DNA from 4 places in the Bradyrhizobium sp. CCGUVB23 genome. Region 2 is predicted to be linked to each of the others. Evidence: riboswitches for the same ligand, from Rfam matches in the RefSeq annotation. Region 2 holds a riboswitch; each other region holds the start of a gene.
The links. A riboswitch is a leader RNA that binds a small molecule or an ion and turns the genes downstream of it on or off. The one in region 2 is predicted to bind cobalamin.
Positions count from the first base shown of each region.

Region 1: it holds a riboswitch for cobalamin, as region 2 does, so the genes downstream of both, NLN62_RS46840 (TonB-dependent siderophore receptor) here and metE (5-methyltetrahydropteroyltriglutamate--homocysteine S-methyltransferase) in region 2, are expected to answer to the same signal.
Region 3: it holds a riboswitch for cobalamin, as region 2 does, so the genes downstream of both, NLN62_RS49750 (ribonucleoside-diphosphate reductase subunit alpha) here and metE (5-methyltetrahydropteroyltriglutamate--homocysteine S-methyltransferase) in region 2, are expected to answer to the same signal.
Region 4: it holds a riboswitch for cobalamin, as region 2 does, so the genes downstream of both, NLN62_RS46925 (DUF1636 domain-containing protein) here and metE (5-methyltetrahydropteroyltriglutamate--homocysteine S-methyltransferase) in region 2, are expected to answer to the same signal.

Region 1 covers NZ_JANADQ010000001.1:9,946,111-9,953,699, forward strand. Annotated here, with positions in the region: gene NLN62_RS46825 (ring-cleaving dioxygenase) at 1-442, shown strand, start outside; gene NLN62_RS46830 (alpha/beta hydrolase) at 442-1,095, shown strand; gene NLN62_RS46835 (PepSY domain-containing protein) at 1,102-2,550, opposite strand; gene NLN62_RS46840 (TonB-dependent siderophore receptor) at 2,563-4,905, opposite strand; cobalamin riboswitch at 5,022-5,222, opposite strand; gene NLN62_RS46845 (histidine phosphatase family protein) at 5,298-5,870, shown strand; gene cobT (nicotinate-nucleotide--dimethylbenzimidazole phosphoribosyltransferase) at 5,877-6,935, opposite strand; gene cobF (precorrin-6A synthase (deacetylating)) at 6,971-7,589, opposite strand, start outside.
Region 2 covers NZ_JANADQ010000001.1:1,921,893-1,929,481, reverse strand. Annotated here, with positions in the region: gene NLN62_RS08970 (MFS transporter) at 1-1,018, shown strand, start outside; gene metE (5-methyltetrahydropteroyltriglutamate--homocysteine S-methyltransferase) at 1,337-3,667, opposite strand; cobalamin riboswitch at 3,771-3,997, opposite strand; gene NLN62_RS08960 (TauD/TfdA family dioxygenase) at 4,535-5,464, shown strand; gene NLN62_RS08955 (carbohydrate porin) at 6,488-7,589, shown strand, end outside.
Region 3 covers NZ_JANADQ010000002.1:348,231-355,819, reverse strand. Annotated here, with positions in the region: gene NLN62_RS49780 (glycosyltransferase) at 1-460, opposite strand, end outside; gene NLN62_RS49775 (hypothetical protein) at 450-1,340, opposite strand; gene NLN62_RS49770 (glycosyltransferase family 4 protein) at 2,020-3,303, shown strand; gene NLN62_RS49765 (transposase) at 3,451-3,735, shown strand; gene NLN62_RS49760 (IS630 family transposase) at 3,748-4,878, opposite strand; gene NLN62_RS49755 (LexA family transcriptional regulator) at 4,917-5,198, shown strand; cobalamin riboswitch at 5,461-5,677, shown strand; gene NLN62_RS49750 (ribonucleoside-diphosphate reductase subunit alpha) at 5,778-7,589, shown strand, end outside.
Region 4 covers NZ_JANADQ010000001.1:9,963,363-9,970,951, reverse strand. Annotated here, with positions in the region: gene cobD (threonine-phosphate decarboxylase CobD) at 1-644, shown strand, start outside; gene NLN62_RS46935 (cobyric acid synthase) at 648-2,096, opposite strand; gene cobO (cob(I)yrinic acid a,c-diamide adenosyltransferase) at 2,104-2,739, opposite strand; cobalamin riboswitch at 2,780-2,999, shown strand; gene NLN62_RS46925 (DUF1636 domain-containing protein) at 3,093-3,467, shown strand; gene cobW (cobalamin biosynthesis protein CobW) at 3,464-4,513, shown strand; gene cobN (cobaltochelatase subunit CobN) at 4,513-7,589, shown strand, end outside.

The DNA of each region.
Region 1 (7,589 bases), 8.0 Mb from region 2:
CATCCTGACCAATGTGCTCGGCTTCGAGGCCGCCGGCCGCGAAGGTTCGATCAGCCGCTATCGTTCGCCGAACGCAGTCGGCGGCGTCGTCGACATCTACGAGGCCAAGGGCTTTCTGCCCGGCCGCATGGGTCGCGGCTCCGTGCACCACATCGCGTTCCGCGCCGCCGACGATGCGGCGCAATCGGAGATGGCGCGCAAGCTCGTGACGGAGCACGGCATGCACCCGACCGAGCAGAAGGATCGCAACTACTTCCGCTCGATCTACTTCCGCGAGCCCGGCGGCATCCTGTTCGAGATCGCGACCGACATTCCCGGCTTTGCCGTGGACGAGCCGCTCGCAACACTGGGCGAGGCCCTGAAGCTGCCGCCCTTCCTGGAGGCGCATCGCAAGGACATCGAAGGCGTGCTGCCTTCGCTCGACGAGACGCAGGTGGCGTGATGAGCAAGCCCTCTTTCATCCACCGCTTCGAGAAGGGCACGCGGCGCGATCTCGCGCCGCTGCTGCTCCTGCACGGCACCGGCGGCGACGAGAACGATTTGATCCCGCTTGGCCGCATGGTCGCCCCCGACCGCGCGCTGCTGTCGGTGCGTGGCCAGGTGCTGGAAGGCGGCGCACCGCGCTTCTTCAGGCGCCTCGCCGAGGGCGTGTTCGACGAGGCCGACGTGGTGCGCCGTGCGCATGAGCTCGCCGACTTCGTCGACGCCGCGCGCAATGAATACGGCATCGCGGCGCCGGTGGCTCTCGGCTATTCCAACGGCGCCAATATCGCGGCCGCCATGCTGCTGCTTCGGCCGCAAGCCTTGGGTGGCGCCGTGCTGCTGCGCGCGATGGCGCCCCTGGCAAAGCCGCCGCAGGTCGATCTTGCGGGAAAATCGATCCTGCTGCTCTCCGGCCGGCAGGATCCGATCGTTCCGCCAGGCAACGTCGAGGGCCTTGCCGAGACTCTCGCCGCATCGGGCGCGCGAGTGGAGGGCCGCGTCTTGCCAGTCGGCCATCAACTCTCCCAGCTCGACGTCAATCTGGCACGCGAGTGGCTGGCGGAGGAAGGATTGTCCGACGGCTCACGCCGCAACGAAGCCGCGAACGCGTGATGTCTGTCACGGCCGCAACATCCCGGTGCCGATTGTGTAACGCAATCGGCGCCAGCCGATGACAATGCCGGTGAGCGAGAACAACAAACCCAGCGCACACAGGCCGACGATCAAGGCGCTGCGCATGTAGGGATGCTCCGTCAGGATCGGAACATCCAGCGTATGGAGCGCGCTGTACAGCCAGCGATAGGCCCGTCGCGACCAATCCAGTCGCTGCAGCATCATCCCGTTCGAACCGTCGATGTCGAACCAGACGTCGCCGCATCGCGTGCGATAGACGGGACCACCCGGCACCGCAGATGATGCCGGGTAGTCATCGTTCCCATGGACGAGCAATGGAAGGCCGCACCCGGTTGCAAGACGCTCCGTCAGTCCGGTGATCTCGCGTGGGGTCAGAAATGCCGGCGAGTCATCCGATGCTGCGCCACCTGCACTGAACAGGATCTGCCTGTCGAGACCGACGCGATCGCGCCGATAAAACCTCCCGTTGAAGGCGAACCATTCGACCTCGCCCGCGGACGGCGAGATCAACGGCCAGTTCGCCACTGCCAACGTGCGCCAGTCGGGCACGGCAGCGGCGACGTCCGCCTCGGCCTGCGTCAACTGCCCGCGCGAGAACAGGCGCCCATGGTCCATGGACAGCCAGCCGCTGAAGATCCAGGTCAGAACGAAGACCGTCACCAACAATCCGATGACGTGATGCAACGCATGCCAGCCGCGAAAGGGTGAGCGCATTCGCCCCTTCCAAACCCTGATCCGCGCGATGCCCAGCGCAGCGCCAAGCACGGTCGCGATCAATGCGATCAGCGAGAGGCTCCAGACCGCCCCGTCCCAGAGCGACCAGTTGCGTCTCAGCACGGTCGGATAGATCCAGTGCACGACGCTGCCGACGAGATTCCACCCGCGCTCGCGCCGCGTCGTATCCAGGACGATCTCGCCCGTGACCGACGACACGTAGAGCTCGCTCCCATCAGCATCGCCGAGCGCCACGCGGAACAGCGGCCGATGCCGATCGAAGCCGTTTGGCACGCTCCATTGATCGTGCTCGGCAAGCGCGACGACTGACGCGCGGGCAACATCAAGCCCGCGCCGTCGCGCATGATCCGACGCGATGGCAAGTGCAACGTCCGGCGACATCACGGTGGCGTCGGTGCCGTCCGTTGTGCGGACGGCCCGCGACCGCGAAGGTCCCACGACGACGTAGACAGGACCGTCGCCCCGCCCGATCAGCCGCACGTGCGCGGCGTCGGACAGTCCGCTCGCCGCGACGGCGTCCGACGGCCCGATCGACGTAGCCACGTTTTGCAACGGTGCGAGACCCTCGAAGCGTTCCGCTTCACTCAGCGCGGGAAACGGAACGAAATGCATCACGATCCCGCTTGCGAACCACATCGCAAACAGGAGGCAGAACGCAATCCCGAGCCAGCGGTGCAGCAGGATCATCGCGCCCAGCATGCTATCAGCGCCTCACCATTTGAACGCGGCGGAGATCTCGTAGGTGCGCGGTGCGCCCAACAGGACCTGGTCGGGGTAGAACGGATCGCCCCAGATCGCATAGCGCCTGTCGGTGATGTTGCGCACGCGGAACGTCAGGCGCGTCTGCTCGACGGCCGAGAAAACCGCCTTCGGGACGTCGACGAAGGCGTAGACGTCTGCGATCGTGTAGGCGTTCAGTGTCACGGTGTTCGCATCGGTGTTGTAGCGATCGCCGACGTGGCGTCCGACGATTCCGAGCTCCACCGGCCAAGGTGTGAAGAAGCGATAGGATGCGCCGGCATTGGCGACGATGCGCGGCACGTTCGGCGGCGTGTTTCCCGAGAACGAGCCGCCGGCGAAGTTATAGTCGGCATAGCGCGCGTCGACATAGGCGATATTGCCCCACAGCCGCATGGCGTCCGTCACGCGCACGGCACCGGCGAGCTCCACACCCTTGGACTCCTGCCGCCCGGCGATGTTGAGCTGCATGCCGCCGGCGGCTGCGTAGACGTTCTTGCGCAGGATGTCGTAGGCCGAGAACGACCACTCCGCCCTGTTGTCCCAGAACAGATGCTTGATGCCGGTCTCGTAGGTGCGCGAGGTCGTCAGGTCGAGCGGCTGGGTCGGCGCGAGCAGGAAGATGTTGTTGGCCGAGACATCGGCACCGGTCGCGTACTGGCTGAAAAAGGTCAGGCCGGGCACGGCTTCCCAGGTGTAGCCGATACGGCCCGTCACCGGCGCCCAGTCCTTCGAGAACGGGAAGCCCGCGTTCTCTAAGCCGAACTTGTCGGTCGAGTTGCGGTCGAGCCCGATATGCTCGACACGCAGGCCGCCGATCAATGCGAAAGTCCGCGTCAGCTTCAGCCGGTCTTCGAACGACAGCGCCTCGTTATCGATACGCGCGATCTGCTGCTTGGTCGTGAGATCACCGTAATAGCCGCGGTTGGGATCGACCAGTGAGACATAATCGTTCGGGAAATTCGCGGCACCGGGCCTGACGAAGTCGAGGTAGCTCGACGACGACGTGGTGACTAGGCGATTGTCGAAACCTGCGATGTTCGCATCCCAGATCAGGTCGGTGATATTGCCGACGAGGCGCTGGCTGTGCGCGACGTAGAAGCGCTCGCGATAGACTTGGTTGTTCGTGGAATCGAACGCCTCAATCTCGTTGTTGAACCAGGTGCGCTCTGCGCCGTAACCATAGGCTTGGCTCTTCAACGTCAAGTCAGGCGCGAGCTTCAGCTCGAAGCCGCCGCGCAGCCACACCTCCTGCGCAACGTTGCGGTTGTCGAGGACGTTGTAATTGGTGTTGAAGCTGCGATCGTCGATCGTGACAGACCCAAGGTCAGTCCTGTTGAAGTAATTGCCCGAGACAATTCCGGTCGTCGCATGTGAGCCACTGAATGCGACCGGCACCAGCGGTGCGCCCCAATAGGCCTTGCCGCGGTCCTCCCGATACTCGATCGCGCCCCAGATCTTGAGGCTGTCGGAGACGCGGTAGTTGAGCTGGCTCGACACGTCGAGCGTCTTGGTGCCGGTGTCGTCGGCAAAGCCGTTGAGCGAGGAGCGGCTGACGTCGAACCGGTAGTCGAGGCCCTGCACGTTGGTGCTGCCGCCGGAGCCGTAATAGCTGCGGAACGAGTTCAGGGAGTCGTACGAAAAGAATGCCTCGTTCTGGACCGGCCCGGTGTGCGGCTGCTTGGTCACGAGATTGACCGCGCCGCCGGCAGCACCCTCGCCCGACATCACCGAGGCTGGGCCTTTCACGAATTCCACGGCCTCGAGATTGGCCGTGTCCATGATGCGCGAAGTCATGTTCTGCGGGCCAATCTTGATGCCATTGTAGAGGATGTTGATCTGGCTGTTGGTGAAGCCGCGCATCGAGAAGGCCGAGGGCTCCGCCGGATTGTCGCCGGCGGTCACGCCGACCGCGCCCTGGGCGACGTCGGAAACGGTCCGGTAGCCCTGCTCGCGGATCGTCTCGGCCGAGATCACCTCGACGGTCGCGGGCACCTCGCGCACGGTCAGCCCCAGGCGCGAGGCGCTTTCGGCCACCACGTTGCTGTTGAGCGGCGTCTGGCTTGCGTTTAGTGCGGCGGGCTTCTGCGCCGGCGCGCTCGATGCGGCTCTCTTCGGTGCCGCACGGCGGGTGCCCTGCCCGTCACGGCTGGTTACCGGCTTGCGGTTGTGATCACCCTGCGGGGCGACCTCGATCGGCGGCAATTGTTCGCGGGTCGCTTGCGCCAAGGCTCCGGGGACATCGACGAAGAGAAATGACGCAAGAATGCTGGACGCGAGCAAAAATGCGCGCGGGTAGCCGGTACGGGAAGACACGGTTCGGACCTCGGTATGACGTCAGTGGCACGTCACAGCGAACCAAGTCTCAACCTTCGGCGCATTTCTCGCCTCCGGCTAAGCCAAATGTCTGTACTCCCCGACCGACATCTTCGCGTGTGACCACGGCTGACGGCAGGTCTCCTGGCTCGCGGGTCGTGACCTCTTCGCCGCCTTCCCGGGACCGAGAGCCCAGTGGCTAGTGACGAAGGATTCTCCGCTTACAGTTGCGGGGGCAGCCGCGGCATAGGGGAAAAATCCCCGCACCGCGTTCCCTTTTCATCCCCGATGGGGAAACCGTCACGAGCATCTAGGATTAAGTCCGGGACGGAGTCAATGTGAAGAGGTATGGCGTTCTTGTCGCAGCAGTGGAAACATCTTGGAGACGTTGAATGGAAGGAGACACCTTCCTCTGGCTGGTACGGCATGCGGTCGTCGATGGCGTTGCGGGGACGATCCACGCCATGGATGCGCCGGCCGATTTCAGCGACCGGACGCGCCTCGACGCGCTGCGGCGGTGTTTGCCGGAGAGGGCCGCGAGCTATGCGAGCCCGGCACGACGAACCGTCGACACGGCACGCGCACTCGGGCTTGATCCGATCCTCGTGCCCGCCTTCAGCGAGCAGGATTTTGGCGAATGGACCGGACGACGTCACGATGAACTCGCCGCTGCGGGCGGCGACGCCTATGCAAGATTCTGGGCCGACCCGGCGGGCTCAAAGCCCCCTGGCGGCGAAAGCTTTGAAGATCAAATCGCCAGAACCCGCGAAGGCCTCCACCGCATCGAAAGAGGATCAGCAATCCTCATCGTCCATTCCGGCACGATCCGCGCCGCGCTGTGCATCGCGCTCGACCTCGCCCCACAAGCGGCCTTGCGCTTTGCGATTGATCCGCTCTCGCTCACCCGCATCGACCGGCTGGCGAACGGCTGGCGCGTCGTCTCGGTCAACCAGTCGATCGCTTGAGCCCTATTAGGCCGGACGATCCGGAACATTGGCCTGCGCGAACGTTGCCATGCCATTGTGCAGGGCGCAGGCGAGCCGCACCAGCGGCAGCGCGATCGCCGCGCCCGATCCCTCCCCGAGCCTGAGATCAAGGCTAACCAGCGGCTGAACGTTCAGCGCACGAAGCACGAGGCGATGCCCCTGCTCTGCCGACTGATGCGACGGCAGCAGGAACGGCTGACATGACGGATTAAGCCGCGCGGCCGCCAGCGCAGCGACTGAGACGATGAAGCCGTCGATCAAGGTTGGAACGCGCCGCTGCGCGGCCGCGATGATGGCGCCGCAGATCGCCGCAATTTCGAGGCCGCCGACCGTGCGGAGCACTTGCTCCGGCGATGCACTCGAATTCGTCAGGCCATGCCGCGCAAGCGCAGCGTCGATCACGCGCGCCTTGCGTGCACGCCCTGCCGCATCGACACCGGTGCCGCTGCCCGCGATTTCGTCGGCGCTCACGCCAAGCAGGCTCGCTGCGATCGCCGCCGATGTCGTGGTGTTGCCGATACCCATCTCGCCGAGGATCAGAAGGTCTGGCTGCTTCGCCGCCGCACGCGCCACCGCGCGCTGTCCGCATTCAAACGCAAACGCGAGCTCCGCCGGCTCCAGCGCAGCTTCCACGCTGAAATCGCGGGTGCCGCAGCGCGGCTTGTCCGCGACGATCCCCGCGACTTCCGACTGCGCCAGCGAGCCGGCATCGACGACCTCGAGACTTGAGCCCAGTTCGCGCGCCAGCACCGAGATCGCAGCGCCGCCCGCGGCGAAGTTCGACATCATCGCGATCGTGACTTCCTGCGGATAGGCGGAGACACCCTGGTCGACGATGCCGTGATCGCCGGCAAACACGATGATCGGCACGCGAGCGGCCCTCGGCTGCTCCGTTTCCTGCAGGCCCGCGAGGTCGATCGCGACCTGCTCGAGCCGTCCGAGCGCGCCGGTCGGCTTGGTCAGTTGCGCCTGCCGCGCCATCGCCGCCTCGCGATGCGCGGTCGAGATATCAGGGCATTTCTCGTAGACCCAATTGGGGAGCATGTCGTCCTGCCTCCGTTCACGCGACCGCGGTCGCGTCACGCTCTGCGTTTGAGAATGTAGCTGTCCATGATCCAGCCGTGCCGTTCGCGCGCCTCCTGCCGTGCCGCGACGATGCGGGGACCGATCTCGGCCAATGCACCCGACATGACGATCTGATCGGGCATGCCGAGATAGGCGCCCCACCAGATCAGCAGGCCTTGCGGATCGAGCGACTGAAATGCCGTGGCGCCGTCTAGCATCACCACCACGGTGCCGGTGCCGTCAGGCCAGCCGCCTTCGCGCAGTCGCCGCCCTGTCGTGACCAGAAAAGGCTCGCCGATATCGTTCAGCGGCAGCGCATGCGCCGCGCACAGCGCCTGGATCGAGGTGATGCCGGGGATGACTTCGATCGCGGGCAAAGGATCAAGCCGTCGCGCGATCCGCAAAGAGGAGTCATAGAGCGAGGGATCGCCCCAGATCAGCAGCGCGACTCGGCCCTCGCGTCCGAGATGCTGCGCAATCTCCCGCGACCAGGCTGCCGCGACCGCATCGTGCCAGTCGTCGACGCCCCTGCAGTAATCAGCCTCGCCCGCGTTACGCACCGGCAAGTCGAACTCCGCGATCCGCGTCTCTTTGTTGGTGAGTACATCGGCACAAATCGTCCGCCGCAGGTCG
Region 2 (7,589 bases):
GATGACCTGGGGCCTTGCAGCCGCGGCGACGGCATTCGCCGTTGGACCATACAGTTTCTACGTGATCCGCTTCCTTCTGGGCGTGTTTGAAGCAGGCTTCTTCCCCGGCGTCATTTGGTACATCTCAATTTGGTTTCCGGCGCGAACCCGAACGGGCGTTCTTGCCTGGTTCATGGCTGCAACACCGCTGTCAGCGTTGATCGGCAATCCAGTCTCGGCTTTGCTATTAGAAATGGACGGAGTGTGGAGACTGGCCGGCTGGCAGTGGATGTTTTTGATCGAAGGCCTTCCGGCCTGCCTGCTCGGGGTTCTATGCCTCGTCCTGCTTGCCGACACGCCGGACAGGGCCTCGTGGCTGACGCCCACCGAGCGTGATGCGTTGCTGAACGAGCTCGCAACGGAGAAGGACAAGAAGGTCAAGAAGGATCTCTGGGCCGCGATGAAGGACGTCCGCGTGCTCATGTTGACGGGCATCACTTTCGCATTCACGATCGGTTCTTATGGGATCGGCGTCTGGCTCCCCCTGATGCTAAAGAGCCACAACTTGAACAACACGCAGGTCGGTTGGCTCTCGGCCGTGCCCTATCTCTTTGTCACGATAGGCATGTTGTTCTGGGCGCGCCTTGTCGATCGTAAGGGGTACAGGATCTACAACCTGATCGCCGCATTGATGCTTGGCGCGACCGGACTTGTCGTTTCGGTGATGCTCACCTCGCTCGTGTCGGCCCTCACATGCATGACGCTTGCTCTGATCGGCACGATCTCCGCGCGGACGATCCTCTACACGATGCCGCAGAGTTTCCTTACCGGCGCTGCTGCTGCTGGAGGCATCGCATTCATCAATTCCATTGGTGCCTTTGGCGCCTTCGTCGGCCCGTACATGGTTGGCGTTCTTAGGGATGCGACGGGATCCTTTGATATCGGTATGATCGCAATGGCATTCATCCTGGTTGTTGCAACCGGCATCGCCGGCAGCCTTAGGCCGGTGGTTACCTATGGTGATGACGTTTCTTTCTGAGCGGACCACCTGAGGAGAGGCCCCTCCAACCAATCGTGAAGCCGCAGTCGTAGCGTCTGCTGAACGACTGATTGGAAATCGCTGCTGCTTCTCACGTCGTCTGAAACGGTCCTCACCGGACTCCTGGCAGATGCAATTGGCCGCGCCCGCGCATCTCGCTGCCAAGCGACCCAGCGAGGCTGCAACGGGCGCGACCGGCTCGCTCGGCGGAACTGCAATTTGTCGGAGTTCCTCCATTGAAGCGAGTGCATTTGATCCAGAAACGGATCGGCGCTCCGCCAAATGAACGCAACTCTAACTACCGAGCTCGCGCTTGCATCAAGAAGCCTTGCGAAGTTCGCGCGCCGCCGCGACCATGTTGACGAGCGCCGGGCGGACTTCCTCCCATTTGCGGGTCTTCAGGCCGCAATCAGGATTGATCCAGAGCTGCGAGTCCGACAGGCGTTGGCGGGCCAAGGCGATGAGATCTCCGATCTCAGTGGCTTCGGGAACGCGCGGCGAGTGGATGTCATAGACGCCGGGGCCGATGTCGTTCGGGTATTTGAAGGCCGTGAACGCATCAAGCAGCTCCATCTTAGAACGCGACGTCTCGATCGAGATGACATCTGCGTCCATCGCTGCAATTGCACCGATGATGGCGTTGAACTCCGAATAGCACATGTGGGTGTGGATCTGCGTCGCATCTGCGACGCCGGAGGAGCAGATGTGGAAGCTTTCCACAGCCCAGTCGAGATAGGCCTTCCAGTCGGATCGGCGCAGGGGCAAGCCTTCGCGTAGCGCGGCCTCGTCGATCTGGATCATGGTCGCGCCGGCCTTTTCGAGGTCGCCGACCTCGTCGCGGATCGCAAGCGCGATCTGGCGGCAGGTCTTGCTGCGCGGTAGGTCATCGCGGACGAATGACCAGTTCAGGATCGTCACCGGCCCGGTGAGCATTGCTTTCATCGGTTTCTTGGTCAGCGATTGCGCGTAGCGCCACCATTCGACAGTCATGGGCTTCGGTCGCGAGACATCGCCGAACAGAACCGGCGGGCGAACGTAGCGCGAGCCGTAGGACTGCACCCAGCCGTGTTGGGTAAACACGAAGCCGGAGAGCTGCTCGCCGAAATACTGCACCATGTCGTTGCGCTCGAATTCGCCATGCACGAGCACGTCGAGGCCGATGTCTTCCTGCCACTGCACCGTACGGGCCGTCTCCGCCTTGAGGAATTGCTCGTATTGCGCGTCCGTCAGTTTTCCTTTGGCATGAGCAGCGCGAGCGTTGCGAACGTCGGCGGTCTGCGGGAACGAGCCGATCGTCGTCGTCGGAAAGGCCGGCAGACCAAAGCGCTTGCGCTGGACCTCTGCGCGGTTGGCAAAAGCGCTGGTACGGCGGCGCATGGCGTCGTCGATCGCCGCCATTCTCTGTGCAACGATCGCGTCGTGGATTTTCGGGGAGGTCTCGCGCGCCGTCGCCGCTAGATCGGATGCGGTCAGCGCGGCTGCGACACTCGCCTCGCCTGCGAGCGCCTTCGCGATGACCGTGAGCTCGCCGATCTTCTGCACCGAGAAGGCAAGCCAGCTCTTCACGTCCGGATCGAGATCGGTCTCGAGCTCAAGATCGATTGGGACATGCAGGAGCGAGCAGGAGGGTGCGAGCTGCACGCGATCCCTGCCGAACTTTGCAATGACGGGTTTGAACCGCTCGATCAGTGCCGATAGGTCAGAACGCCACACGTTGCGGCCATCGATGACGCCGAGCGAAACCACGAGGTCCGCGCGGGCGCCGCATTCAATCTGGCTCAATTGTTGGGGAGCTCGGATAAGATCGACGTGCAGTCCAGCCACAGGTAGCTTCAGAGCGGTCGCCAGGTTGTCGCCGATCGCTCCGAAATAGGTGGCCAGCATGATCTTGATGGCAGGTACCTCATTGGCGACACACCCATAAGCACGCTGAAGCGCATTCCGCGTTGTCTCGTCGAGATCAAGCACCAGGCACGGCTCGTCAAGCTGGACCCACTCGGCTCCGCGTTTCGCCAGCTCCTTGAGAACCTCGACATAGACGGGCAGGAGACTATCGAGCAGCGAGATCGGATCAAACGCCGGATCAGCGCTCTTGCCGAGCTTCAGGAAGGTGACCGGTCCTACCAGAACGGGACGCGTTTGATAGCCAAGGGCTTTCGCCTCCTCATATTCCTCGATCGGCTTTCGGCAGGAGAGCCTGAAGATCTGACCTTTATGGAATTCGGGCACCATGTAATGGTAGTTGGTATCGAACCACTTGGTCATCTCCTGCGCGGCGGACCCGCCGGCGTCATTGCGGTGACTGCTACTTGCTTCATGCTCCCCGCCTTGAGAGCCGCGCGCCATGGCGAAATAGGTCTTCAGCGGGACCGGACCTACCTCCCAGCCATACGCCTCGGGAATGGCGCCCACCATGACGCTGGTATCGAGAACCTGATCATAGAGTGAAAAGTCATTTGACGGGATGACGGTGACGCCGAGCGAGTGCTGACGCGCCCAATTGGCGACACGAAGACCGGCCGCAGCTTCAAGAAGCTGCCGGCTGCTGATCTTGCCGGCCCAATAGCCTTCGAGTGCCAACTTGAGTTCGCGGCGTGGCCCGATACGTGGCATACCGAGAGTTGCGACAGGAAGTGAGAGAAGAGACATAGCATTAACCCCATTATGGTGGGGGCAAAGGCCATGGCGGACGCGGGCAGGAGGGGCCGCGAAAGCGCCTGCTGCTTGGCGTACCACCGGACACCCCGCCCGTGGACGTTTATGTTGTCGGGGCAGGTCTCCTGGCTCGCGGGTCATCGCCTGCATCCGGCCTTCCCGAAGCATCTGCTTCAGTGACACGTGTGGATGCGGACTCGCCGCTTACAGTTGCGGGGGCAGCGCCGGCATTGCTTCAATCCTGAACGGATCGTGAGCGCACCGGCTTCCCTCTTAGCTCCAGATCGAAGCGAGACCTGGAGAACCTCGACGCCTTCGATTTATCTGCAACCGAGGCCGTACGTCAACCTCGAAGGAGGACCACCTTTTCTGCGGCATGCTGCCGCGAATACGGCCTCAACAATGGAGGTCACTCCAAACGAACAGCCTGACGATGGGGTGCAAAAACCAAATTTTGACCAGCGCCCCGACGGCCATTGTTGTCGATCGGCTTGGCCGCCCTGTCCGATCTCGAGCGTTCTCATGTCCTTATCCAACACCATGAGTTTCTTGTTCGTTCGGCACTGGGCGGCAATTTCTGCATCGATCATCCAGCGAAGTCTAAACCTTTGTGCCCCGGTCAACTACCAATCTTAGCAATTGATCGAACCGGCAGATCGGTCAATCATGGATGAAAGACCTTCACGTAGGCCTCCTCACCTGTCGCAGACCCCGTAAAGAGCGCACGAGGGTGGCTCGTCACCGTCGCCAGTGGAGTTTGGCGGATCCCGCTATGCGGTCCAGCAATTTGGCGCTCGACAGCTCCTATCGCAGCTGAACAGCTGGTCTAGCGAACAAGCCGCGAATTTGGAGAGTTCCGCTATGAGTGCAACGGGCTTGTCGGACAATGTCATTCCTCGCGCCGACATCGTCAAACGCGCAGCGCGCATCGGAGCGGAAATCCGAAACATCAAGCTGTCGGGCGATTTGCCGGACCAGACGATCGCCGCAATCAACGAGCTGCTGCTCGAGAACAAGGTGATCTTCTTTCGCGACCAGGGTCATCTCGACGACGCCGAGCAGGAGCGCTTTGCTCTTCGTTTCGGAAGTCCGGCATGTCATCCGACGCTCGGTGCCATTAAGGGGACGGCGTCGATTATCGAGCTTGATTCGGTCCGCGCCGGCAGCCGGGCCGACTTGTGGCACACCGATGGGACCTTCGTCGATGGCTACCCTAAGATCGCGGTGCTGCGTGGCGTTGTGATGCCACCGTTCGGTGGCGATACGGTCTGGTCAAACACCGTCACAGCCTACCTCGACCTGGCACCGCCGCTGCAACGGCTTGCGGACAAGCTCTGGGCCGTTCACAGCAACGCCTTCGACTACGCGATAATGCCCCGCGCCAGCGAGCTCGACAAGAAGCACTTGGACGAAGTCTTCACCAAAACGATCTATCAGACTGAACATCCAGTCGTGCGCGTCCACCCCGAGACCGGCGAACGCACGCTGCTCCTCGGCGCCCTGGTGCAACGTTTTGTTGGCATCCCGAAATACGACGGCCAGAAGCTGTTTGATCTGTTTCAGTCTCATATCACTGCGCTCGAAAACACCGTGCGCTGGAGTTGGAAGGAAGGTGATGTGGCGATGTGGGACAATCGCGCCACACAACACTACGCGGTGAACGATTACGGCGATCAGCATCGGGTCGTTCGTCGCGCCACCGTCGCGGGCGAGGTACCCGTCAGCATCGATGGTCAGAGCAGCGTAACGCGCATCAAGACAGCAAAAGAGCCGGCCCCGGAGGTCGCCTAGCCGGTCCAAAGGATTGACCGCGGTCCGGCGATGCAAACTCTGCCTTTGTCATCCATCCCTGTATGCAGCATTCTTCAGCTCGGTTCGCCATCGCATTGAACGATGTCATTGAAAGCCATCGTGCCAGCGGCATGGATTCCCGGAGAGGCTGCATCGAGTTTGTTGGAGCTGAGTAAACCTGCAAATGAATGAACCGCAAGAGGCGGAACGTGAGTTATGTCGCGTCAGCACAGGCGATCTTCTTTCGAAAGAATGCCCTCCTTTAGGTTTCCTGCGCGTCTCTCGATCGGTTTTCTCACGCGTATTGACCCCGACATTTGCCGAGCCCCACGTCTTCTGAACCAGAGTCAGCACGTTTCGTTCGTCTTGGGCGACCCAATCCATAGCTATTCAGTAGATTGAAGGTTGTCGTCGATCCGCGCAAATTTATTGCGCGTCAGCAAAACTGGCCTGCCGCTCTGCAAGCGCTTCCGCGGTGGTCTATCCCATGTCTTTGCGAAGCACACTATGAGCGGGAAAGCCAACCTCCCCCAGCAGACGATCCGACGACTTCGTGGCGACGACGCCAAGAGCGTGCTTTGCGCGTCTCGGTGTCTTTAAACGAGCCAACGTCCTGAAATGATTTTTACATCCACCTCTCGGCGCTAATGCCCTGGAGAAGCGAGTATCCAATCGATCGCGCTGTCCGTTGGAATGAGCACGCGAATCGCTAAGCAGCGCCTTGCGCCCGGTCACCTACCAACCTTGGCAATTGATGCAGCTGGCGGGCACATGGCAATTGTGCGTCAACGAAAGTGGTGCCTCTCACGTCAAGGAAGTCGGGATGCAATATGGATCTGGCCGCAGCGACGGGCCTGATGAATCTGCTGTCTCGTCATCTGCGGCTATGGGGTCTACTTCTATCGCAATCTCTCTCGTTTCATGGAAGCCGATAGCAAACTGTCTTGCGCGATCGTCGAGCACTCAGGCGTCAAAGGTCTCGTGGCTTCGGGCTCGTCAGTTTCCTTGTCTCGCGGCTCACGCGTGAAGACGAAAGTTCATGAAGCGAGCGCGCAGCGATGGTTTGCTGTTGCACTGTCTCTCGCGGCGAGTACCGTCGGGGGAGCGGCGGGAGCAGAAGCTGCCAATGAGCCTAGCCCCAAAAACGACACTTCGAGTGAGATTGCGCCGGAAAGAATTCAAAAGAAAAACCTTGCGGCTATCAAATCCCGAAGCGGCCGGTTCCAACGAGCCGGGCGTCTCATCACTAACGCGGCGCCCGCACAGAATACGAATTTGCTTGCGCCAAAATCCGACGGTGCGGCTCTGCTTAGGAAGAATGGAACTCAGAAGAAGACCGCGCCCTTTTCAAAGTTCGCGCACCTCCAGGAAAAAGGTATGTGGCTCAATATTCCCGGGCCGGCCGATACGATAGATCAGGATTACGGCGGCGTTAGATCTGCGCTGGGAGAGGTCGGGATCGGCTATGTCGGCGGGACAGTAAATACCTTCGTAGTCAATCAACTGCCGGATGCAGCGAGAAGCACCATCCGCGATCAGTTATATGTCGGCCAGAACCCGACGTTTAATACCCTAAACTTCATGATCGTGACGTACGATCTCAGCCGCCTTGGGATTCCCGATGGTCAGATCATCTTGGGAGCCCAGCAGCAATATTGGACATGGAAGCCCGGCGGGCCAGATAGGGTCGGGATCAATACGATTGCCTACTATCAGACCGCTTTCGACGGGAAGCTCGAACTCAAATTCGGTTACCTCAGAAACATAAATGAGTTCGTAGGCACGGTGGTCGGAGGGAACGCAGCAGTCAACGTGTTTGGAGCATCATCGAATATCTTGTACCAAGCAGGCATGAGCAACAATGCGGCGCCGACGCCAGCTCTGAATCTGAAGTACAATTTTGATGATCGCTTCTACAATAAAGCCTCAATACAACGTTCCCTCAGCCCAGACGGTCAATCTGCGCAGATCGCTGAAAATCCGACCGGCTTGAACTGGAGCACGACCAACGCGGGCGTTCTTTTTCTCGACGAAACCGGCTACAAGAACAAGGCTGCTCCAGGCTTGCCCGAGACTTGGTTGCGGGCTGGTGCCGGATTCAACAATAGCAGCTTCACGGACTTGC
Region 3 (7,589 bases), on a different contig from region 2:
GAGACTCGGTCCAAGCGACCCAGCCGGTCACGTCATTGTCGAAAACACAGCAGGCCGCCCAATGCCGGCCCCCCGCGCGCCGTAGCTCCGCGATGGCAGCTCGAAGGATGGCCGGATTGGCTTCGCGACACATCAGTTGAGCGGCTGCGGCCCGTCGCCGATCGTCGGCAGCCCACGACAGCATCCGGCGGTTGGCGCCGACATCGGAAGGATCGACAACAAGCGCCTGCTCAAGGTCGGCCAAGGCAGCTTCGCTAAGTCCAAGCCGCCAAGCGGCCTCGGCGCGGAGAACGAAGCAGTGTGCTGCTGGTGGAGGCGCAACTCGAATGCGTCGATCGACGTATTTGAGCGCCGCCGCGAAGTCCTGCGCGGTCAGCGCCTCGGCTGCGAGGCGTTCGAGCGTGATATGCGCGCAAGGCCCACCAAGCGAAGGGACGTTAGTGACCGAGTCAAGAACCATGCGGTGGTCCGATCTCGTTAGCCGACGGAACTCCCTTGGGAGCTCGACTGCGGAAAACACGCACCCTGCCCGAGCCGACTGGCTGACGTGCCGGCTTTGCGGGCACGACATTGTCCACTGCTCGGTTGACGCCGATACGAATGCCGACCAGAGGCTCGCGGCTGGCCGGCCCCGACAGCACCACCCGTTTGCCGACGGCGCGCAAAGTCGCCGCGTTCAGGAACGTCGCTTCCGCTACGAACTCGAATCCATCGACCCCGCTGATTTCCAGCACGACGGCCGTGATCGGCAAGGCTCGTCCGCGGGTGCCAGCATAAGTCCCGAGTGAAACCATTTTGCCGCTGCCCGCGTGGCCATTGGCGAATTGGACCGCATAGCGAATATCGAGGCCCACAGGCTTCTCCGGCCAGTCAAGGGCAATTCCTTCGATGCGCGAAGGGGCCGTTGGACCTGCAATCCATGCGTTGGGCGCGACGACAACATCGCCGCGACCTGCAACGTGGCCGAGGACCTTGAGGTCCCCCATTGCAACATTTGCGTGCAAGACCGCGCGCTCACTTTGCGCGACGAGTGGTGCGCGGCCGGATGGAATCGGTTCGATACGAACCATGGCCGCGCGCGATCCTCCCGTTCGCATCGGCTGAACCTGAATCTGCAACGTGCCGGGCGTGTTGACGCGCACCATCAGACCGCAATTGGGCGCCCAAAGGTATGGCTCGCTCGCATCGGGATGCATGATAATTTCCATGCGCCCCTCATGTCCCTGCGTCGGCACAACCATAACGCGAGGCGGGAAGGCAAGATCGTCCGCTCTCGCGTAGCTCACGAAGAACAATCCCCGATCGAGACTGACGACTTTCTGCTGCTCAACAGCGTCCATCATTGCCCTCCAAATCCGATCCGATTAACAGGATTGCTGTTCGTTGCCGACTATCATGCCTGAACCATTTGAGAAACGGAGGGTCTCTCAGCGAACGAGACGCTTTTAGGGAGCGTTCGTAAGCGAACGGCGATACCGCCATTCCGGCGGCAACAGATACCGTGGGCATCTGTTCGGTTTTACATTGAGCCGCTCCGCCATTTGACAAAGCCTATTAATAGCTCGATCACATTCGCACTGTCATTGACGCTGATCAAGTTTCGACGGCAGCTTTGCCATAGTTGACGCGGAGTTGTTTGGTGCTCATCAAGGAGGCTCACGACAATTGCGATGGATGTAAGCAGCCCATCAAGACGGATGAGCACAACCAACGTCTGTCATGCATTTGTCATATGAATTTCAATCTGGAACAGCAGAATGTGTCCTGGACTTCGAATCCTTGAGGACACAAGTGGTACAGCAGTTTAGGCTTCGGGAGCTGGCCGAGGGCTGATACAGTTACGTTTTGATTTTATAGCCATCCAAATTGGCGCCTTACCAAATGAGCGAGATGGAAACGGACCACTTTTGCACTTCGTTATCGACCCGATAGATGCGGGGCTTCGCGGCCGACCATTAGTGCCACCGACACTTCCTCATTGCACTTATTCACGTTGCGGCCACGCCCAGAGCTTCCCTGATGAAGATTCTGTTCGTTCACAATAATTTCCCGGCTCAGTATCGCAACATTGCGGCTGCCTTGGCCAGGGAGCCTGGCTTCGAGCTTGTCGCGGTCGGCGCACCGACTTCAAGATCGATGCCATCGGTAAGATTGATCAGATACGCACTTCCGAAAGCTGATGTTTCGAGAACGCATGCGTTTGCGCGACGCTTCGATATTGACTGCCGGCGCGCGGAGCAGGTGTTGTACAGTCTTTCGAACTTGGTGACGTCGGGGTTCTCGCCTGATCTGATCTTCGCCCATCCGGGATGGGGCGAGACCCTGCCGTTGCGTACGTTCTTCCCAAAGGCACGGTTGCTCCTCTATTGCGAATTCTTTTACGGGCCGGAGGGGCGCGACATGGGGTTTGACCCGGAGTTTCCGATGCCCGGACTTGATGGCCACGTCGGGCTCCAGTTGAAGAATGCGACGACCCTGCTCGCGCTCGAGGATTGCGAAATGGGCATCTCGCCAACGAGATGGCAGCAATCGACCTTTCCCCCACATTATCAAGGCAAGATCGACGTGATCCACGAGGGCGTCGATACGGCGCGCATGCGGCCGAACCCCCAAGCGTGCCTAATACTACCGAATGGTCAGCACCTTTGCCCTTCAGACGAGGTCGTGACGTTTGTCGCGCGCAATCTAGAGCCGCTGAGGGGCTACCATATCTTTATGCGGGCGCTGCCGGAGATCCTGAGGCGCCGGCCGAACGCGCAAGTCATCATCATCGGCAGGAATGGCGTGTCCTACGGGCTACCCCCCCCGACGGGTACAACCTGGAAATCAACGTTCCTTGATGAGGTGCGTGATCGCCTCGACTTGTCCCGTGTGCATTTCATGGGCGGCGTCTCGTATGAAACCTTTATTGCAGCCCTTCAGGTGTCATCTGCCCACGTCTATTTTACCTATCCCTTCGTGCTGTCCTGGTCGATGTTGGAAGCGATGAGTACGGGGTGTCTAGTGATCGGCTCTGACACGGCACCCGTGCGGGAAATCATCAGCTCCGGCAAGAACGGTTTGCTTGTCCCATTTTTCGCAGTGGACGAGCTTGCCGGACGGGTTATTGAAGCCCTGGAGCAGCCGACCAACTTCGCCGGGCTGCGCCAGAGCGCCCGCCACCACGTCGTCGAGCACTATGACGCGGCGCAAGTGTGCGTCCCGCGAATGCGCCGCCTTCTGGACTCAGGACGAGAGTTCGCGTCATCCCAGCGCCATTACGCACCAATGCCTGCGCGGAGTGGCAACAAGGGAGTGACTTAAGCCCGCGGAATGAGCCGCAGGTCACTGAGATGATATCTCTCGTGGCGTATAGTGGCAGCCCCCTGATTTCCTGAAGTGGACTCCGGATTTTGGACCGGCGGCTCAGGTGGTGCGGATGCCGTTCCGTTTTGATAAACGGAGCGGACCATGAAGAAGACGAGACGGACAATCGATGCGGCGCTGAAGGTAAAGATCGCCTTGGAGGCGCTGCGAGAACAATCAACGGTGACGGATCTGGCGCAGCGCTACCAGGTGCATGTGAATCAGATTTATGCCTGGAAGAAACAGCTTCAGGATCAAGCGGTTCGGACGTTCGACGCGGGCGCTGGTCGGGATGGCGAGGCGGCCCACGAACTGGAGGTCGAGAAGAGAGCGCGTCGACATGATGCAGTTCTGGTCAAGGGAGCGCAGATTGTGCTGCTCGCCGCCTGAGCTAGTGGTTCATCACTGTGGTTTTGACTCTTTGGGAGCAACCGGATAGGCGCGACCGAGTTTGGCGCGGGCTTTGTCGGTTGTGAACATCCATTTGATGCGGTCTCGGACTTTGTTTCGCTGCCGTTGCCATGCTGCGATCTCTTTTCGGAGCCTTTTGGGATCGTCGATACGACGGCCGAGACACTGGCGCTGCAGCACGCTGATCTCGCACTCGACCATATTAAGCCAGCTGGCGTGTTTCGGGGTATAGTGGAACTCGAGGCGGCGCAGGATGCGACGGGCCTCGGCAGGCGCAAATGCCTGATATAGCGCGCCGGCGGTATGGATCGACAGATTATCCTGCACGACCCGGATGCAGGCGGCATCGGGATAATGGACGTCGACGAGCTCACGCATGCAGTGGGCGTAGTCTACGGCGGCGCGGCGCTCGGTGACCTGGACGTTGCGCCAGCCGCGATGCGGATCGAAGGTGACGAAGAGATTGACGGTGCCGTTGCGGCGGTACTCGTAATCGTATCGCTCGCGCTGTCCCGGTTGGGCCGGGATCGGCTGGCGCACCTCGCCGATCAGCTGGACGGGGGTCTCGTCGAAGCAAAGCAGCGGCCGCTCGGGATCCGGCGCCTCGGCGTAGAGATCGAGCACGTCCTCCATGCGGGCGACGTACTCGCCGTCGACCTGGGGAATGCACCACATGTCCCTGCGCCAGGGCTTGAGATCGTTCTCGGTGAGCCGGCGGCGCACGGTTTCGCCCGACAGGCTGTCGTGATCGGTGAGCTTGACCATCGTGTCGGCCAGCAGTGTCAGCGTCCAGCGTTTGCGGCCAGCTGGCGGCTTGGCACATGCGGTCGCCACCAGCAGGGCCTCCTCTTTGCCGGTCAGCTTGCGCTCTGCGCCCGGACGCGGCTCCTCGCTCAAGGCCCGCTCCAGATTGCCTTCCACGAAGCGGCGCTTGGTCCGGCCGACAGTGGAGAGGCTGACCCGGACGGTTCGGGCAATCTCTGCGTCAGAACTGTCCCCATCGGCCGCCAGCAAAATCTGAGCCCGTTTGAGTTTGCGGGCGGCATGCTTGCCGCCGCCGAGCATCGCCGTCAGTTCGTCCCGCTCGACTTGGCTCAATTCCACCCGATAACGTACATTCATGCTTCGCCTCCTTGTCGGAGGCCGGGACGAATCCAGCTATGAGTCAAAAATCAGGCGTGCACTTCACCGAGAAGCAGGGGCACTATCTCGCTTTCATCCATACCTATTCGTACATGTTCGGACAGCCGCCCGCCGAGGCCGACATCCAGCGCCACTTCCGCGTCAGCCCACCGTCAGTTCACCAGATGATCGTCACCCTCGAACGCAACGGGTTCATTCGTCGCAAGCCTGGCGTCGCACGAAGCATCGAGATCCTCTTGCCACCCGAAAACTTGCCCATCCTCCAATGGCTCGGCATCAAAACGTCAAAATCACTGTGATGAACCACTAGTCGCCACATGCATATGGATCGCGTCTCGCTCAAGCGGAGCGACCAGCAGTTAAACCTTGACAGCGCTCGCCTCTCAGTTTGACGGCAATGGCCGGGGGATGTTTACTGGATCAGGCTTCAAAAGAACCTTTGCAAGTACTCGAGACAGAAGAACGATCGCTATTCCTTCTTGGTCGCTACAACTACGCTCGGCGTCTTAAAACCCTGAAGTGCCTCATCCCATAAGGCTTGACGAATCTCGGCGAGTTCCGCTATATGTAGTATGTCACGGTCTTCCAGTCCAGATTTCGTTGGATGGAAGCTAAGAGGGAACCCGGTGCGCCGGCAACGGCTACTCCGAGGCTGCCCCCGCAACTGTAAGCGGCGAGCAGGTTGTCATCATGGTCACTGGCGCGACAGCGCCTGGGAAGGCCGACAGCCCGCAGCGACCCGCGAGCCAGGAGACCTGCCGCGACAGAACGAACGTCCTCGGGCGGGGTGCCCGATGAGGCGCTTGCAACCGGGGACAGTTGCCCGGTCTCGCAAGTCGTCCGCGCGGCCCCAGCCCCCAAACATCGCGGGGTTGCCGATGTCGCCGTCTTACGATTTCGATCAGCATGGTCATCTCGTTGAGCTGCCGAGTGTGCGGCCCCCAGCGCAGGCAAAGCCTATCGCGCTTGAGCTGTGCCTCTTGCCGACGCCATCGCCAGCTCCGCTGCCTTGGCCGCTCGCGCCATCGCCAAAGCCGTCCGACCTCACGCTCGATCGGTCGCGCAACGACCTGCTGACGTCGTTCGGCAAGCTGACGCTGACCGACCGTTATCTGCTCCCCGGCGAAAGCCTCCAGGATATGTTCGCGCGGGTGGCTTGCGCCTTCGCGGACGATGTTGCGCATGCCCAACGTCTCTATGATGCGATGTCTCGGCTGTGGTTCATGCCGGCCACACCAGTGCTCTCCAACGGAGGCACCACGCGCGGCCTACCGATCTCGTGCTTCCTTAACTCGGTGTCGGATTCGCTCGAAGGCATCGTCGGCACCTGGAACGAGAACGTCTGGCTTGCCTCCAACGGCGGCGGCATCGGCACCTACTGGGGCAATGTTCGCTCGATCGGCGAAAAGGTGAAGGGCGGCGTCACTTCAGGCATCATTCCGTTCATCCATGTTATGGATGGCCTGACGCTGGCGATCAGCCAGGGCTCGTTGCGGCGCGGCTCGGCGGCGGTCTATCTCGATATACACCATCCCGAGATCGAGGAGTTCCTCGAGATCCGCAAGGCATCCGGCGACTTCAACCGCAAGAGCCTCAACCTGCATCACGGCATCAACGTCACCGACGAGTTCATGCGTGCCGTGGGCGCCGGCACCGCGTTCGCTCTGCGCAGCCCGAAGACCAACGAGGTCGTCCGCGACATCGACGCCCGGCAGCTGTGGCAACGCATCCTTGAGAACCGGCTGCAGACCGGCGAGCCCTATCTCTTGTTCATCGACACCGTGAACCGCGCGCTCCCCAAGCACCAGCGCGAGCTCGGCCTCAAGGTCTCGACCTCCAACCTTTGCAGCGAGATTACGTTGCCGACCGGCATCGATCATCGCGATGAGGAGCGCACCGCGGTGTGCTGTCTGTCGTCGCTCAACCTCGAGACCTGGGACCAGTGGAAGGAAAAGCCGGGCTTTGTCGAGGACGTCTTGCGCTTCCTCGACAACGTGCTCACCCACTTCATCACGGTGGCGCCGGACGGCATGGAGCGTGCCCGCTACGCCGCCCTGCGCGAGCGCTCCGTCGGCCTCGGCGTGATGGGCTTCCACTCGTTTCTCCAGGCCAGGGGCATTCCGATGGAGAGCGTCCTGGCCAAGTCGTTCAATCTCAGCATGTTCCGAAAAATCCGTCGCGATGCCGACGCGGCATCCGTCGCGCTCGCTCGCGAGCGTGGCCCGTGCCCGGATGCGCAGGAATGCGGCGTGATGGCGCGCTTCAGCCACAAGATCGCGATCGCGCCGACCGCCTCGATAAGCATCATCTGCGGCGGCACCAGCGCTTGCACTGAGCCGATCCCGGCCAACATCTACACCCACAAGACGTTGTCCGGGGCCATCTCGGTGCGTAATCCGCATCTCGCCAAGGTGCTGACCGCCAAGTGCGCCGACACGTTGGCGACCTGGCAGTCGATCATTGCGCACGAGGGGTCGGTCGCCCATCTCGACATCCTATCGGAGCACGAGAAAGCGATCTTTCGCACCGCATTCGAGATCGACCAGCGCTGGATCGTCGAGCTTGCCGCCGACCGCGCCGCGTTCATCTGCCAGAGCCAGTCGATCAACCTCTATCTGCCGGCCGACGTGGATAAGTGGGACCTCCACATGTTGCACTGGACGGCTTGGAAGCGCGGGGTGAAGAGCCTC
Region 4 (7,589 bases), 8.0 Mb from region 2:
CCGCGGGCTGGGACGTTGCCGAGGTCTCAGGTCTCGACGCGCTCGCGGGCGCCGATCTTGCCGTCGTCGTCAATCCCAACAATCCCGACGGCCGGCGCCACGGCAAGGCCGATCTGCTTGCCCTCTTGCCGCGCGTCGGCCGCCTCGTGATTGATGAGAGTTTTGCCGATGCGCTGCCTGAGCTGTCGCTCGCGCCAGAGGCGGGGCAGGACGGTCTTCTGATCCTGCGCTCATTCGGCAAGTTCTACGGGCTGGCCGGCTTGCGCCTTGGCTTTGTGCTCGGCGCGGACGCGGACATTGCCGCGCTCTCGGCGATGGCGGGACCGTGGCCGGTCTCGGGCGCTGCGATCGCCGTCGGTCGGCGCGCGCTGCTTGATCGCGAATGGGCCAGCGCAACGACGGCACGGCTCGGCCACGACTGCCTGCGGCTCGACGCCGAGGCGACGGCGCAAGGATGGCGGCTGGTCGGGGGCACGCCGCTGTTCCGGCTCTACGATGTCGGTGATGCGCTTGCTGCCCAGGACAAGCTCGCGCGCGGCCGGATCTGGTCACGCGTCTTCAGCCAGCAGCCGGGATGGTTGCGTCTGGGGCTGCCGGGTGATGAGGCGGAATGGTCGCGCCTCGTCGCCGCGCTTGCGGGCTGACGCTCAGCGCGCCAGCGCGAGCAGGCCTTCGACATCAAGATGCGTCTCGATGTGATCGGCGAGCGCGTCGAGCGCGCTCTCGACCCGTGCCTGATAGGGTTGATCGGCTGAGGGAATGTCGAGCTGCGCAAGGAACGCTTTGCGAAAATGATCCGACGTGAACAGGCCATGCAGATAGCTGCCGTGCACACGCCCATCGCCGGAAATCGCTCCTTCCGGTGCGCCATCAAGCATGGCGAAGGGGCGCGCGCGATCCGGCCCATCGGTGCGGCCGATGTGGATTTCATACGCGTCGATCGGCGCGCTCGTCGCCGCATGTCGTGCAACCACGCGGGTGAGCGTCTTCTGCGGCGACATCACGGTGGTCACATCGAGAAGGCCGAGGCCGGCCGTCTCTCCGGCCGCGCCCTCGATGCCATCAGGGTCATCCACGCTGCGCCCGAGCATCTGGTAGCCGCCGCACACACCGAGCACGTGACCGCCGCGGCGGTGATGTGCGAGGAGATCGATGTCCCAGCCTTGCGCACGCAAGAACGCGAGGTCGCCCCGCGTCGATTTCGAGCCGGGAATGATGACGAGCTGCGCGTCGCCGGGGATCGCTTCGCCCGGGCGGACCATCACGAGGTCGACGTTGGGCTCGAGCTTGAGCGGGTCGAGATCGTCGAAATTGGCGATCCGCGACAGCGCCAGGAACGCGATCTTGCACTGACCGGGCTTTCGCGCGTCGCCCAATCCCAGTGCATCCTCGGCCGGCAATTCGCCGGCGCGCGCGAACCAGGGCAGCACACCAAAACCGCGCCAGGATGTCTTGGTTTCGATCAGCCGATAGCCATCGTCGAACAGCGTGGGATCGCCGCGGAACTTGTTGATGACAAACCCGCAGATCATCGCGGCATCGTGAGGATCGATCACGGTCTTGATGCCGACGAGCTGCGCGATGACGCCGCCGCGATCGATGTCGCCAATCAGCACGACCGGGACATCGGCCTTGCGGGCGAAGCCCATATTGGCGATGTCGGCCTTGCGCAAATTGACCTCGGCCGGGCTGCCGGCGCCTTCGACCAGAACGAGATCGGCCCGCGCCTTCAGCCGTTCGAAACTCTCGAGCACGGCACCCATCAGCGAAGGTTTCATCGCCGCGTAGTCGCGGGCGCGTGCCGTCGCGATGCGCTTGCCCTGCACGATGATTTGCGCGCCGACATCGGTCTCGGGCTTGAGCAGCACGGGATTCATGTCGGTGTGCGGCTCGACGCCGGCGGCGAGTGCCTGGAGCGCCTGCGCGCGGCCGATTTCGCCGCCGTCGACGGTGACGGCCGCATTGTTCGACATGTTCTGCGGCTTGAAGGGGAGCACGCGCAGGCCCCGGCGCTTTGCGGCACGCGCAAGGCCCGCAACGACGAGCGACTTGCCGACGTCCGAGCCCGCTCCCTGGATCATCAATGCGCGCGCCATCGACGTCTCAGAACTCGACGCCGGCTTGCGCCTTGATGCCGGAGCGGAACGGATGTTTCACCAGCGTCATCTCGGTGACGAGGTCGGCGATCTCGATCAGCTCGTCCTTGGCGTTGCGCCCGGTGAGGACGACATGCGTCAGCGGCGGCTTCTGCGTTTTCAGGAAGTCGACGACCTCGCCGATGTCGAGATAGTCGTAGCGCAGCGCGATGTTGATCTCGTCGAGCACCACCATGCGCAGGCGTTCATCGGAGATCAGCTCCTTGGCCTTCTCCCAGCCGGCGCGCGCGGCTGCGATGTCGCGGGCGCGATCCTGCGTCTCCCAGGTAAAGCCTTCGCCCATCGCATGGAACTGGCAGAGATTGCCGAAATGCCCGGTGAGCAGGCGCCGCTCGCCGGTATCCCAGGCGCCCTTGATGAACTGGACCACCGCGCAAGGCATGCCGTGCGCGACACAGCGAACGATCATGCCGAAGGCGGAGGACGATTTGCCCTTGCCCGCGCCGGTATGGACGATGATCAGCCCCTTTTCGCCGCTCTTGGTCGCCATGATCTTGTCGCGGGCGACCTTCTTCTTCGCCATTTTCGCGGCGTGCCGGGCATCGGTTTGCTCCACCGCTGGGGTATCCGGTTCAGGCGTCATCTGAAATGGTCCTTCGGCTTGACAAGTGGCGGCCATGGGCAAATGGTGGGCCGGCGTTGGTTCCTGTCCTACGACAGGCGAAGAGGGAATGCGATAGGGCTCGAATCGGCAAGATTCGTGTTCGAAAAGCAGCCGCCCCCGCGACCGTGACCGGAGAGATGCCCGAAGCCACTGATCCCATGGGATCGGGAAGGCGGGGATCGAAGGGATAAAACCCTGCTCCGCAAGCCGGGAGACCTGCCAGCGCGAATGTTTTGGACCGGCGGACGGGGTGTTCCGCGACGGGGAAGCGGACCCTCTCATCGAGCGGTTCGTGCGCCTCATCGCCTCCCGCAGATATCCTGGAAGGGGCGATGGCCGTCACACTTCACGTTTGCATCACCTGCCGCGCCGGCCAGACGCTGGGCGAAGGCGAAACCACGCCCGGCGCGCGGCTTCATGCCGCGATCCTCGACGCCGGCGTACCCGCGGGCGTCAACCTGGTTCCCGTCGAATGCCTGTCGGCCTGTAGCCAGGGCTGTTCGGTGGCGCTCAGCGCGCCCGGTCGATGGTCCTATGTCTATGGCCGCCTGTCGGATGCCAATGCGAGCGACGTGATCGCAGGCGCTTCGGCTTACGCCGCTGCACCCGACGGCATCGTGCCATGGCGCAGCCGTCCCGAAATCTTTCGCAAGCAATCGCTTGCCCGCATTCCCCCCATCGCCGTCGTGCCGGAGGCCGCCGAATGAACACGCTCGCAAAAGTTCCGGTCACGGTCGTCACGGGCTTTCTGGGATCAGGCAAGACGACGCTGATCCAGCATCTGATCACCAATGCCAACGGCAAAAAGCTCGCGGTGCTCGTCAACGAGTTCGGCAGTGAAGGCGTCGACGGCGAGATCCTGAAATCCTGCGCGGATGCCAATTGTCCGGAGGAGAACATCGTCGAGCTCGCCAATGGCTGCATCTGCTGCACCGTGGCCGACGATTTCATTCCGGCGATGGAGCAACTGCTCGCGCGCCGGGTGAGGCCGGACCACATCCTGATCGAAACGTCGGGGCTGGCCCTGCCGAAGCCGCTGCTGAAAGCGTTCGACTGGCCGGAGATCCGCTCGCGGATCACGGTCGATGGCGTGATCGCGCTGGCGGATGCCGAGGCGGTCGCGGCCGGCCGCTTCGCGCCGGACCCGGATGCTGTTGAGGCACAGCGTGCGGCCGACGCGAATCTCGATCACGAGACGCCGCTGTCGGAGGTGTTCGAGGACCAGATCGCCTGCGCCGATATCGTGCTGCTCACCAAGGCTGACCTTGCGGGCGCGGAAGGGCTCGAAGCGGCGAAGGCGGTGATATCCGCCGAGATGCCGCGTCCGGTGCCGATGCTCCCCGTGGTCGACGGCGCGGTCGATCTGCGCGTGATCCTCGGCCTGGAAGCCGCGGCCGAAGATGACCTCGCCGCGCGCCCATCCCATCACGATGGCGAGGACGAGCACGAACACAACGATTTCAACTCCGTCGTGATCGATCTGCCTGAGGTCGTCGACGTCGAGGCGCTGATCGCCTCGGTGCAGCGGCTGGCGCGTGAGCAGAACGTGCTGCGCGCAAAAGGCTATATCGCGGTCAAGGGCAAGCCGATGCGGTTGTTGCTGCAATCGGTTGGCGAGCGGGTGCGGCACCAGTTCGATCAGCCCTGGGGCCTGCGTCCCCGGCAATCCAGGCTGGTCGTGATCGGCGAGCACGGCGATATCGACGAGGCCGCGATCAAGGCAGGGCTTGGAATGTCAGGGCTTGGCATCTGATGCACGTCGTCTTCCGCGAGAGCCGTGGTCTGGAGGAGACCGCGACGCCAAGGGACATCGGCCAGGATCCGGCCGATCTCGTGGTGCTCTCGTTCTCGGACTCGGATCTCGCCGCGTTCGCGGCTGGCTGGCGGCGCGGCCGCGAAAACCTGCCGTCGCTGCGGCTCGCCAATCTGGCCGAGCTGCGTCATCCGCTGTCGGTCGACACCTATATCGAGCGGACGCTGTCGCAAGCGCGCGGCATTCTGGTGCGCCTGATCGGCGGCGAGTCCTATTGGGCCTACGGGCTCGCGGCGCTCCAGCAACTGGCGAAGGAGCGCGGCATCGCGCTTGCCGTGTTGCCGGCGGATGGCCGCGATGATGAACGGCTGGATGCGTTCTCGACCTTGCCGGTCTCGACGCTCAGGCGGCTGAAAGTGCTCTGCGACAAGGGCGGACCGGTCGCTGCACAAGCCGCGATCGCCCAGCTTGCGCTGGCCTCGGGTCTCTATGCCGGGCCAGTGGTTGGAGAGATCGAGGTTCCCGAGATTGGTTTCTACGAGCCGAGGCGCGGTGTTGTCGCGTCGCTGCCTGATCCCGATGAAGAACCTCGTGCGCTCGTTACCTTTTACCGCTCTTATCTCACGGCCGCCGATACTGCCCCGGTCGATGCGCTAATCGCAATGCTCCGCGAGAGGGGCTTTGATGCCTGGGGGTTGTTCGTGACCTCACTAAAGGCGCCGGGCGTGGCCGATTGGCTGCGCGCGCACTTTGCGCAGCATCCGCCCGCCGCTATCGTCAATGCGACCGCGTTCTCCGCCGTTGGCGACGACGGCACGACGCCGTTCGATGCCGCATCGTGTCCTGTGTTCCAGGTCGCGCTCTCCACGGCAAGGCGCGAGGACTGGGCTGACTCTCTGCGCGGGCTCTCGCCGGGCGATCTGGCGATGCATGTCGTGCTCCCGGAGGTCGACGGCCGCGTGTTCGCGGGCGTGGTGAGCTTCAAGTCGGCTGGCGAGCGCGATCCTGACTTGCAGTTTGCGCACCTGGCGCATCGGCCGGATGACGAGCGTGTCGCCGCCGTCGTTGCGCGCGTGGTGGCCTGGCAGAAGCTCGCGCAGGAGCCGGCGGGCGAGAAGCGGCTGGCGATCGTGCTTTCCAACTATCCCGGTCGACCGCACCAGATTGCCCACGCGGTCGGGCTCGATGCGCTCGCCTCCGTTGAAGTGCTGCTCGCCGATCTCGGCAAGGTCGGCTTTGACGTCGAACCGCTGAGTGCGCTCGGCGATGTCTTGCTGAAGCAAGACTTGACGTGGAGTGTCGCCGACTATCGAGCCACGCTCTCCCGCCTTCCGGGGGCATTGCAGGATGACCTCGAGCGCGCCTGGGGAGCGCCAGAGGACGATCCGAACTGTCGTGGCGGCAAATTTCATTTCGCGGCGATCAAAAGCGGCAAGACGATCATCGCGGTGCAGCCGGAGCGCGGTGAGGTCAGTCACCGTGATGCCGACTATCACGATCTTTCGCGCACGCCGCGCCATGCCTATGTCGCATTTTATCTCTGGCTGCGGCAGCAGGGCTTCGCCGCCGTCGTGCACATGGGCGCGCATGGCACGCTGGAATGGCTGCCGGGGAAATCCGTGGCGCTGTCGTCATCCTGCTGGCCCCAGGCGCTGGTCGGCGATCTGCCTGTCATCTATCCCTTCATCGTCAACGATCCCGGCGAGGCGGCGCAGGCCAAGCGGCGCACGGGCGCGGTCACGATCGGCCATCTGCCGCCGCCACTGGCGAAGTCCGCGGTGCCGGAGGCCTTGCGCCGGCTCGAGCAACTGCTGGACGAATATTCGACCGCTGACGGTCTTGATCCCGCCCGCCGGCAACGCCTGATCGCCGAGATCCGCGACGAGGCACGCGCCGCCGGCCTCGACGCCGATCTCGGTCTTGCCGCGTCGGCTGCGCCGGCCGAAGCAATTCCGCGCATCGATCGCTTCGTCTGCGATCTCAAGGAAAGCCAGTTCGGCGACGGCCTGCATGTGTTCGGTCGTGGAACTTGTGGCGAAGCAGAGAGGGACGCGCTCATCGCGGCCTTGTCCGGCCGGCGCGTCGCGCCGGGGCCTGCGGGCTCGCCCTATCGCGGGCGCCACGACGTGCTGCCGACCGGGCGCAATCTGTTCGCCGTCGATCCCCGCGCCGTGCCGACTCCGTCGGCTCATGCGCAAGGCATCAAGCTTGCGGAAGAACTGTTGCGTCGTCACTTGCAGGATCATGGCGAGTGGCCGAAGGGACTCGTGGTCGATCTCTGGGGCTCCGCGACCATGCGTACCGCCGGTGAAGAGTTCGCCATGGCGCTGCATCTCGCCGGCCTCGCGCCGCGCTGGGATCATGCCTCGGGGCGCGTGACCGGCTATGACATTATCGCGCCGGCCGAGCTCGGCCGTCCCCGCATCGACGTCACGCTGCGCGTGTCCGGCTTGTTCCGCGACGTCTTCGCGGGCCTCGCGCAATTGTTCGAGGCGGCCAGCGAGGCGCTCTCGACGCGCGACGACGAGGGTGACGAAAATCCCTATCGCACACGCGCCGCACGCGTGTTCGGACCGCGTCCCGGACAGTATGGCGTCGGCCTGTCCTCGATACCGGATGTCTTCACCGAGGACTCACGTGCGGCGGCTGGCGAGGCCTGGCTATCGGCGTCATCCTGGTCGTTGTCATCAGAGGGCGAGATGCGGCAGAATCGCGCCGGCATCGAGACGAGGCTCGCCGCTGCCGACGCCTTCGTCCATGTGCAGGATCTGCCCGAGACAGACCTGCTGCTCGCCGCCGACTATGCCGCGCATGAGGCAGGCGTTGCGGCTGCGGCGGCCAAGTTAGGTGCTGCCGCGCCATCGCTCTATCACCTCGATGCGACGCGGCCCGACCAGCCGCAGGCGCGCGCGCTGACGGAAGAGATCTCGCGGGTCGTCCGCGCCCGCGCCGCCAATCCCGACTGGATCGCCGGCATGATGCGCCACGGTTTTCGTGGCGCGGCGGAGATCACAGCGACGCTCGAGCACATGGCTGCATTCGCCCATCTTGCCGGTGCCGTGCCGCCGCATCTGTT